Regions from separate parts of the Glutamicibacter halophytocola genome, predicted to be linked through region 1. Evidence: riboswitches for the same ligand, from Rfam matches in the RefSeq annotation. Region 1 holds a riboswitch; each other region holds the start of a gene.
The links. Region 1 has a riboswitch for thiamine pyrophosphate ahead of AOZ07_RS01805 (3-oxoacyl-ACP reductase). Riboswitches for the same ligand answer to the same signal wherever they lie in the genome.

Region 1 (3,265 bases):
AGTGCTGATTGATTCCTCGGTGGGCATTGCCTGCGCCATGGCTGTTCCTGTGGCCATGAGCGAGAGGGTGGCCAAGGAGGCGAAACTGAGTTTTCTCATCTGCGCGAATGCAGACATGGGTACTCCTAAAAGTGACGGGTGTGACAAGACTTATGTCTATCGCATCTAGGTGAACCTGTCGATGCCTGCGAGTTAAATTGCTGTGCAGGGCCATGAGAACTAGCGGTTAAATAGTCGAAGCAACGCACCAGCCTGTGGTTGATACGTTGCTTCGAAAAAACTTGATGCGGCTAGAGCCGTCGGTTGTGGCGTGATTTGGTTGCTGTGACCGAGGAAGCTCCTACGATGGCACCGAGCATGAGCATGGCAGCCGCGATGAAGAAGACTGTGGACAGGATCCAGCAAGCCATGGCTGTGTCTCGATGCGCGGCGTTCAGGGCAAAACCAAAAAGGCACACGCTGGCAAGCAGCAAGAGCGCTCCCGACAACCGTGTCTTCATCATTGACCTTTGCAGCAGAAAATTTTGCCAACAATCACCACACATAATGGCTATTGGCTTGAGTAATATCCATACTGTCACAAATCCATCGATTTGACGATAGCCCTTAAGGAGGATCTTTCACTGCGACTTTAGGCTAACTACACGCAAGCCTTCAGGATGCGTTCGATGGCATCGTGTTCGCCCTTGGTCATCCAAGCCCCATATTTCGCTTTGACCTGAGTCTGGCGTGAGACGTATTCGCAGCGGAAACTCTTGTTGGGAGGAAGCCATGTTGCGGCATCCTTGTCGCCTTTAGCCGCGTTCGTCGGCCCGTCCGAGGCCATGAGGTTTAGCGGGTCATTGGCGAATTCGAAACGAGCTTCCTGGTCCCAGCGCTGGGCGCCCTTTTGCCAGGCATCCGACAGCGCGACAACGTGGTCGATCTGAACTGCGGTGCTGGTTTTCTGGCCCCGAACAAAATTGATGGTGGTGTTGGTATACGGGTCGTGGAAAGTTCCGCTGAGCACTACGCAAGGCTTCGACGCAGATTTGTATTTCACGTGTTCCAAGTCGCGAGCCAGGATGTCGTTGCGGGCATCGCAACCGTTGCGGTCCGGATCCTTCCAACCCTTGCTGAACTTTTCCCGTTCATAGCCAGTCTTGGGGGCACGGCCCTTGACGTCGATATCCGCGAGCAACTCAAGCGAGTCAGCATAGCTGGCGCGTTGCTCCGCGCTGTTGTGGGTAGTGTCAGCCTGCGCGTCGGGAACTCGATACTGCTCGATGGAATCAAGAGTTGAGCATCCAGTGAGGGCAAGGGATGAAGCGATGAGTGCAAATGAGATTGCGCGGCGCAGCAGCTGCATGCGGAAGTACGACTCCTAGGAAAGCGACAGTTGGCAAGGGGGGACAGGCCCTTAGGAAACTATATGAAGCGGGGTGGACCATTTAGCTGCGTCCATGCCGTGTTTTAGTGTGAGATCGGTGTGAACCAGTTCTAGCGATCATGTCGAGACCTGCTGGCTATCGAGTTTCTGTTCCTCGATATGCATTGGTCAACTCGGTTTCCGACCTCAAGGCCGATTTATCTGTATCTTGTCGGGAAAGCAGCGAAGTGGTGGCATGGGTTTCCTTGCGTTGCGCAAATCCCGCTGCCGAATGGAGCCGGGAAATCACGGTTCCAGATGGCGCTCAACCCCGGGTTGCCCAAGAACCGAGTGCTGATACGCGCGGGATTCATGAAGTAATGTTCTACAGCTAAGCCGTGCGTGTGCTACTAATGGGAGCAGTGACACGGGGTGCCGCAGGGCGGCTGAGAGAACACCCGTTGAACCTGATCCAGTTAGTACTGGCGAAGGGAATGTCCTGGATTCTGCGTATGTGTGCACCCGAAGTGCTTGAACCGTCCGCGTCTTTGGTCAAAAATCCATTCGCCAACAGACGCCGTCAAGGAGTTCAAACAAGATGAGCACGGACACCCAATCACCAGCAACCCCCATTGCCCTTCCACTTGAAGAGCAGGTCATTCTTGTCACCGGCGGAGCTCGAGGGCTCGGTGCCGCCATCAGCAAGGCCTTCCTTGCAGCTGGCGCGAAAGTCGTCATCAATTACAACTCTTCGGAACAAGCAGCCAATGATCTCGTCGCGCTCTACCCGAATGATGCAGTAGCCATTCAGGCTGATGTTCGCAACGAATCTGCGCTCAAGTCGATGGTGGCTGAAGCCGAAGATCATTTTGGACAGCCGGTGACAACTCTGGTGAACAATGCCTTGGTGGATTTCTCCTTTAATGGCGACGCCCGCTCCACCGCCGAAGCGATTTCCGCCGCAGAGCTCAGTGCCCAGTTCGCCGGATCGGTGCTGGCTCCCGTAGCTGCCATCCAGGCTGTACTGCCGGGAATGCGGCAAACAGGATTTGGCCGCATCATCAATATCGGCACCAACCTATTCCAGCACCCGGTGGTTCCGTACCACGACTACACCGCCACTAAAGCTGCGCTGCTGTCCCTGACCCGTACCTTCGCTGATGATCTTGGGCCAGAAGGAATCAACGTCAACATGGTTTCTGGAGGGCTCCTGCGCACCACCGACGCCTCGGCTGCGACCCCCGAGGCAGTATTCGACCTGATCGCCTCGGGAACGCCATTGCGTCGAGTCACCACGCCCGCGGAACTGGCCGATACCGTCCTGTTTTTCGCTTCCCCGCTATCTCGTGGGGTTACAGGTCAGAACCTTATCGTGGATGGCGGGCTGGTGAAGGGATGAGCCAGAAGAAACAGGTACATCTGAATCTGTTCCTCTATGGAACCGGGCATCACCAAGCGGCCTGGCGTGCCGAGGACTCGGCGGCCGAAGAGCTTCCCGATACCCAGTACTACATCAAGCTGGCCCAGCTGGCTGAGAAGGGGCTGTTGGACGCGGTGTTCTTCGCCGATGGCCAAGCGGTGTCAGCCTCAGCTGCGCAGGCCGGTCCCACCTGGTTCTTTGAGCCGGTGACGCTGTTGTCGGCGATCAGCCAATGCACCACGAATATCGGACTGGTCTGCACCATCTCGGCCAGCTTCTACTCTCCTTTCCACGCGGCACGCATGCTGGGCAGCTTGCAGCATTTGTCCAACGGGCGGGCCGGGATCAACGTGGTGACGAGCATGTGGGATACCGAAGCGCAGAACCATTCGCTCACCGAGCTGCCTGCGCACGCGCAGCGATATGGCAGAGCCGCAGAATTCATTGACGTCTTGCGCAAGTTGTGGGGATCATATCCGCATCAAGCAGTCCAAATT
Region 2 (3,265 bases), 1.5 Mb from region 1:
GGGTCGACGTTGGCGGTGGGTTCATCAAGCAGCATCAGCCCCGGCTGCATGGCCAGGATTCCGGCCAGGGCCAGGCGCTGCTTTTGCCCGCCGGACAGTTCCTGGGTGCGGTGGTCCATGGGCAGCATGCCCAGCCCCACCGCGTCCAGGGCCTCGGGAATTCTCTGGCGGATGATGGCCGGATCCACCGCCAGGTTTTCGGCGCCAAAGGCCACATCGTCGGCGACCCGGCTTTGCACCACCTGGGTCTCCGGGTCCTGCTGCATCAGTCCCACCGGGTGTTCCCGGGCGAAGGCGTCCGACCCGTCGATGAGCAATTGACCGGCGATCTGCTCGGCCCCATCGACTTCCAGCAGTCCGGCCAGGGCATGGAGCAAGGTTGACTTGCCTGCCCCGGACGGGCCGATCAGCAGCACCTTTTCGCCGGAGTTGATCTGCACGTCAAATGCCGAGATGGCAGGTTGCGAGCGTTCCGGGTGTTGCCAGCAAAAACCTCGAGCAATGATCTCGATGCCTCGCCGAGTTTGTGCCGTGGCACCGGTGTTAGCCACCGAACTCATTTTGCGGCCAGTTTTCCGGATTCAAGGTGTGCCCGGCGGCTGGCCAAAGCGCTCAACGCGCCGGTCTTGGCCAGGCCGCGGGTTGCCAGCCAGGACAGCAGGCCTGCAACAATCAGCCCGGAGACACCGGTAGCGATCACGTGGAACAGCTTCAGCGCCGGGGTGTATTCAACGTAGTAGGCCATGATGTAGGCCTCGGAAATACCGGCGAAAAGTCCAGAGAAGAGCCCTGCAAGCAATGCCACGCCCAAGTTCCACTTGCGGTAGCGGAACGCGGCAAAGACCACTTCAGCACCCAGGCCCTGGACCAGGCCGGACAGCAGCACGGTCAGGCCATAATGCGAACCGAGCAGCGCTTCGACCACCGCTGCCAGCAGCTCGCAATACAGGGCCGCGCCGGGCTTGCGGATAATCAGCGCGCCAAGCACTGCGGGGAAGAGCCAAACGCCGGTGAGCAGCGCTGCCGCGGGCGGGAAGGCCGCAAAGGCCAGCGAGAACAGCCCGTAGCCTGCGCTCCAGGCCCAGAAGATGACGCCCGAGGCGACTGCGATGACCGATGCGGTGACGATGTCTACGACGCGCCAGCCAGAACGCTGGTTTGCTGCTGATTGGTTCATTGGTGGTCCTCCTATATCAAGGAGGGGAGATGTACGGATCCAGGGCACAATGCTCCCGGTCCGCATCCGAGATGCTCGACTTCCTTCGCCGGTACTAGCCGGAGCAGGTTCGAGGGTCTGCGATCTATCGCACTCTCAGCGTCTTGCGACTCCAGTTTCGAAGTCTGACGCTCCCCTGTCGGAAAATTACTGCCCACCTACCATACCGCAGGTATGCTGGGCAGAGGAACGATAAGTCACGACGTTGAAGCGAGGGCAAAATGAATACAGTGCAGAAACTTGCCACCACGGGAATTTCCATTGGCGCCGGTTTTGTCGGCAGCAAGCTGGTTGACCAGCTGTGGAAGGGTTTCACCGGAAACAAGGCACCCCGCAAGGGAAGTGAAGAAGCCGCCGAGGCTTCGCTGCGCCAGGCTCTCGGATTTGCGATCTTCTCGGCCATCGTGGCAGCCACCATTCAGGTGCTGGCAGACCGCGGTAGCAACAAGGTAGTCGCACGCTTTAGCAAGTAGTGCACACAGCACGGGCATCCCGCCGTCGGCGGGATGCCCGTGCTGTGTTGTCCTAGTCTTCAGATTTTCCCGATGCACCCGAGGTTGCATCGAAGGTTCCGGTGGGCGGGGCACTGCTGGTCTTGTCTACAATCTGCTTGAGCTCATCGGCATAGAGCGAATCCTTGGCAGCGTGCTTGGTGCGGTAGCCGGAGCGCCCGATCATATGGGCCGAAACCGGCGCGGTCAACAACTGCATCCCCCATGCCAGGAAGAGCACGGGAACCACAGCCCAGCTGCGCAGATGAATCGCCAGCCCGGTGAAGATCAGCAAGAACCCGAGGACCTGGGGCTTGGTTGCGGCATGCATGCGGGTGAGCATGTCGGGAAAGGTCAGCAGGCCAATACCGGCAATCAGCGACATGAGGCAACCGGCAATCAGCAGTACTGCCACGAGAATATCCACGAACATCTCCATCAGGCATTCCTCTGGTCAGAAACGTAGCGCGAGACGGTGACCGAGCCGATGAAGCCCAAAGTGCAAGCGGCAATGACGAAGAGCAGGTAGTCGGAGTGCCGGTTGTAGACCATCTCCAGGCACAGGGCCACGGAGATGATCAGCAGCATCACGTCCAGTGCGAGGACGCGGTCGAGAATCGAGGGGCCCTTGGCCACGCGGATTACACAGGCAACGGTGGCCAAGCCCAGCATGATGCCGCAAATCCACATCACGATTTCCATCATTTTTTGCCCTTCATTCGCATCAGGTTCGGTCCGCATTCGTGCTTGATCGCGTCGAATTCATCCCGGCTGCCGATGGCCATGATCATCCGGCGTTCAATGTCGCGCACGGCTTCGCGGGCGCGGTCCATATCCTGCCTTGATTCGATATTGATGTAGTGCAAGTACAGCGTTGAGGAACTGCGGTCCACGTCAATGACGAAGGATCCCGGGATCAGGGTCAGCACATGGCCAACCGTTGTCACGATCAGATCCGAGTCGGTGCGCAAAGGAACCGCAATGACCCCGCTGCGGGTCTTCTTTCCCCGGAAGATGGCCAGTCGGGCCACTTCGAAGCTGGCCACAAACACCTGGCCGATAAACCAGATGAATAGCTGCAGGCAGTACCAAACGTTCATGCGTCCCGAAAGCACCACCGGAGGCAGCGGAAAGAGCGTGACGATGACCAGCGCGATAATCACACCGAAGATCAGGTTCGCCGGAGAGAAATCCTGCCACAGTGCGCACCACACAAAAATCAGCAGGGCCAGCAGCGGCCATTCCTGCTTGAGCGTCGCCCGGTGGCGCACGCCTGAGGTATCCAGCGCATCATCAATACGCTGGTCACCGGGTTTCAATTTTTTAGTCGGCATCATCCCTCCAATCAGAATGGCAAGATCGCGTTGATGTATGCGTCGCGGGCAATGAGCTCCGCGGCGACCCGTTCACAGAATTCAAAAATCGGCCCGGCAAAAATAGTCAGGGCAATACCCGCTGCCACCAGCGAACCGGTGGCATAGCGCATGCCCCAGGGCAGGGACGCAGCTTCCAATTCCCGGGCCAGCTTCAGGCCCAGGCCGGGGTTCTGCGCTCCACC
Region 3 (3,265 bases), 1.6 Mb from region 1:
ATCGAGCAGAAGTGGGCTGTCTTGGCAGGTTCCGCAGGCAACGTCTCATCATGGAATTCCTGCGCCGTGACCGGGTCCAAGCTCAGGGAGAACTGGTCGTTCCAGCGGAACTCGAAGCGCGCCTTGCTCAGTGCATCATCGCGGGCGGTGGCCCCAGGATGCCCCTTGGCCAGATCTGCGGCATGCGCTGCAATCTTGTAGGTAATCACACCGGTTTTCACGTCATCGCGATTAGGCAATCCCAGATGTTCCTTGGGTGTGACATAGCAGAGCATGGCGGTGCCATAACGGGCGATTTCAGTGGCGCCAATAGCGCTGGTGATGTGATCGTAGCCGGGTGCGACATCTGTGACCAACGGGCCTAGCGTATAGAAGGGCGCGCCGTCGCACAGTTCCTGTTGGCGTTCCACGTTCTCGCGGACCATGTGGAACGGGATGTGCCCCGGTCCTTCCACCATTACCTGAACATCGTACTTCCACGCACGCTTGGTCAATTCGGCAAGGGTATCAAGTTCAGCGAATTGGGCCGCATCATTGGCGTCGGCAATGGATCCCGGGCGCAGCCCGTCGCCCAATGAGAAGGCCACGTCGTACTGAGCAAAGATTTCGCACAACTCGTCAAAGTGCGTGTAGAGGAAATTCTCCTGGTGATGAGCCAAGCACCATCCGGCCATGATGGATCCGCCGCGCGAAACGATCCCGGTGACGCGGTTGGCTGTCAGCGGGACATAGCGCAAGAGCACGCCGGCATGGATGGTCATATAGTCCACGCCCTGCTCGCATTGCTCAATAACGGTGTCCCGGAAAATCTCCCAGGTCAGTGCGTTCGCTTCGCCATTGACCTTTTCCAGGGCCTGGTAGATCGGCACAGTGCCGATGGGGACCGGCGAATTTCGAATGATCCATTCACGGGTGGTGTGGATGTCATCGCCGGTCGACAGGTCCATGACCGTGTCTGCGCCCCATTTGGTGGCCCACTGCAATTTGGAGACTTCTTCAGCGATAGAGCTGGTCACTGCCGAATTGCCGATATTCGCATTGATCTTTACGAGAAACGCTTTGCCGATGATCATCGGTTCGGATTCAGGATGGTTGATATTCGAGGGGATGATCGCTCGTCCGGCGGCAAGCTCGCTGCGCACCAGCTCTACATCGCATTCTTCGCGCAATGCTACATAGCGCATTTCCGGGGTGATGACTCCAGCACGAGCGTAGTGCATTTGAGTCACTGCTGCCCCGTCTACGGCCTTGAGCGGCGGAGCGGAACGTCCAGCCCACTCATCGCTGGCAGTACCGCGGCGGACCGCTGAACGCCCATCGTCATGCAGGTTCCGCTCGCGTCCCGCATAGCGCTGCACGTCTCCACGCTCAAGAATCCAGGATTCCCGAAACGGCTTCAGTCCCTGCGTTGGTTCACTTCCCGGACCGCTGGTGCGATACACAACCACCGGCTCGTTGGGCTGGCCATTGGGGGAGTCCGCAAGCTGGATCTGCGTAACCGGAACTGAAATCCCATCGGCTTCGCGGAACGCGAGAGAGTGGGCGGAATGCTGTTCAAATTGTTCCATTGAGAAACTCACTTCCTTCGCCGGCATTACCCGGACAGGTTCAACGGTCGCGGACAGCTGCAGTCCGATCTCAGCCCTTGCCATGGGGCTCCCGTGTGGTCGCAGATGACACTAGCACGAAAATTTCTATCGGAGGCAAATAGGCCACACGGTGACGATCGGCCAGCGAAATGTTTTGTGCGAAGCGAGGATGAAATCCTGGCCATATTCGGTCCAGAATAAAAGTTCTGGGTAAACGAAAAGAGAGACAATCTGCAATCAGATTGTCTCTCTTATTTCGAGCCCCCTGCCGGAATCGATCCGGCGACCTCGTTCTTACCAAGAACGCGCTCTACCACTGAGCTAAGGGGGCAACGAGTAAATACTCTACACAGGTTTCTGACGTTTGCAAAATCCTGAATGAATTTGTAGCTGAGGTCACAAGCGTACTACTCAAGTCCGGAATGCGGGCGGCGGGTCACTGCCTGCAGAAGTTTTCCAGGCGCCAGTATCCGATCAGGGAAAAAGTCTATTGGCGCCACATGGAGCATCGATGAAATCTGGTTCTTCTGGCCGCATTTGGGGAGTTCTTGGGGCTCGCCTATTCGTATCCGGAGCCCTTGCAACATTCCTGCTGCGTTCGACGGGTACTGGGCTTGCTTGCCATGAAAATTAGAAGTGTCGCAAAGGTGCGCATAATTGCAGGCTGATCACCAAATTCCCCTCAGTGAGCATCGTCACCAAAGCACTTTTGTGCCACTGGTTGTGCCGCGCAAGTGCCAAAATTGCCAATAATCAATTCTGACTAGTAGTTATTCGCCTGAGCGGTATCGAATTAGAGGGTTGAGCGCCGATTTTTGTTTGTGCGGGAATCCGTGTAGAGTATTTACTCGTTGCCCCCTTAGCTCAGTGGTAGAGCGCGTTCTTGGTAAGAACGAGGTCGCCGGATCGATTCCGGCAGGGGGCTCTGAGTGAGAAGCTTTCTTGGCTTCTACTGGATTGCTTCTCACTTGTGGCGGCGTAGCTCAGCTGGTTAGAGCGCACGACTCATAATCGTGAGGTCCCGGGATCGAGTCCCGGCGCCGCTACAGATTTTGCCCCGAAATCCCCGGATTTCGGGGCTTTTTCGTTTCTGAAAATATCGGTAGCGAACAAGGCCTCCGAGCGCAACAATCTTTCGCTCGGAGGCCTTGCTCTATTTTTGGACTAGCGCTACTGGGTAGCGCCCTTGTCGCGGTGCTCCTTGCCCGTTGAAGCTTCCTTGGCAAGCATGAGCAGTCCTTGTATTACCTCCGCGTCTACTTCTTGCCCGTTAGCGTTTTCGTCGTTGGCATCGTGGCCATGAACCTCGGTATGCAGTCGCTGCATCTGCATATCAAGCTTGGTGGCTACGGCTGCGGCTTCGGCAAGTTCTGAAGCCAGATAGGCAGGGACTTCGCCTTCGTACTTGTAAAAGATCTTGTGTTCCAGGCTGGCCCAGAAGTCTTGGGCAATAGTGCGGATCTGCAGCTCAACAATGACATTCACCGGTCCGTCCGAGAGGAAGACCGGGATTTCAACGATGGCATGCACGCTCTTGTAACCGCTTGGCTTTGGATTCTTGATGTAATCCTTGATCTGGATGACTCGAATGTCATTTTGCGCGGTCAAGGTATTGAGCACCTTGTAGATGTCCTTCACAAAGCTGCAGGTGATGCGGACACCGGCGATGTCGCTGA

Region 2: it holds a riboswitch for thiamine pyrophosphate, as region 1 does, so the genes downstream of both, AOZ07_RS13170 (ECF transporter S component) here and AOZ07_RS01805 (3-oxoacyl-ACP reductase) in region 1, are expected to answer to the same signal.
Region 3: it holds a riboswitch for thiamine pyrophosphate, as region 1 does, so the genes downstream of both, thiC (phosphomethylpyrimidine synthase ThiC) here and AOZ07_RS01805 (3-oxoacyl-ACP reductase) in region 1, are expected to answer to the same signal.

The regions. Positions count from the first base shown of each region.
Region 1 is NZ_CP012750.1:391,097-394,361, forward strand. Features, by position in the region: gene AOZ07_RS01790 (bifunctional metallophosphatase/5'-nucleotidase) at 1-117, opposite strand, end outside; gene AOZ07_RS01795 (hypothetical protein) at 291-503, opposite strand; gene AOZ07_RS01800 (HNH endonuclease family protein) at 641-1,348, opposite strand; TPP riboswitch at 1,767-1,860, shown strand; gene AOZ07_RS01805 (3-oxoacyl-ACP reductase) at 1,947-2,747, shown strand; gene AOZ07_RS01810 (NtaA/DmoA family FMN-dependent monooxygenase) at 2,744-3,265, shown strand, end outside.
Region 2 is NZ_CP012750.1:2,844,250-2,847,514, forward strand. Features, by position in the region: gene AOZ07_RS13165 (ATP-binding cassette domain-containing protein) at 1-560, opposite strand, end outside; gene AOZ07_RS13170 (ECF transporter S component) at 557-1,177, opposite strand; TPP riboswitch at 1,241-1,364, opposite strand; gene AOZ07_RS13175 (DUF4235 domain-containing protein) at 1,438-1,689, shown strand; gene mnhG (monovalent cation/H(+) antiporter subunit G) at 1,742-2,146, opposite strand; gene AOZ07_RS13185 (MrpF/PhaF family protein) at 2,146-2,412, opposite strand; gene AOZ07_RS13190 (Na+/H+ antiporter subunit E) at 2,409-3,041, opposite strand; gene AOZ07_RS13195 (Na+/H+ antiporter subunit D) at 3,053-3,265, opposite strand, start outside.
Region 3 is NZ_CP012750.1:2,679,174-2,682,438, reverse strand. Features, by position in the region: gene thiC (phosphomethylpyrimidine synthase ThiC) at 1-1,568, opposite strand, end outside; TPP riboswitch at 1,564-1,673, opposite strand; tRNA gene AOZ07_RS12380 (tRNA-Thr) at 1,849-1,920, opposite strand; tRNA gene AOZ07_RS12375 (tRNA-Thr) at 2,443-2,514, shown strand; tRNA gene AOZ07_RS12370 (tRNA-Met) at 2,562-2,635, shown strand; gene AOZ07_RS12365 (GTP pyrophosphokinase) at 2,760-3,265, opposite strand, start outside.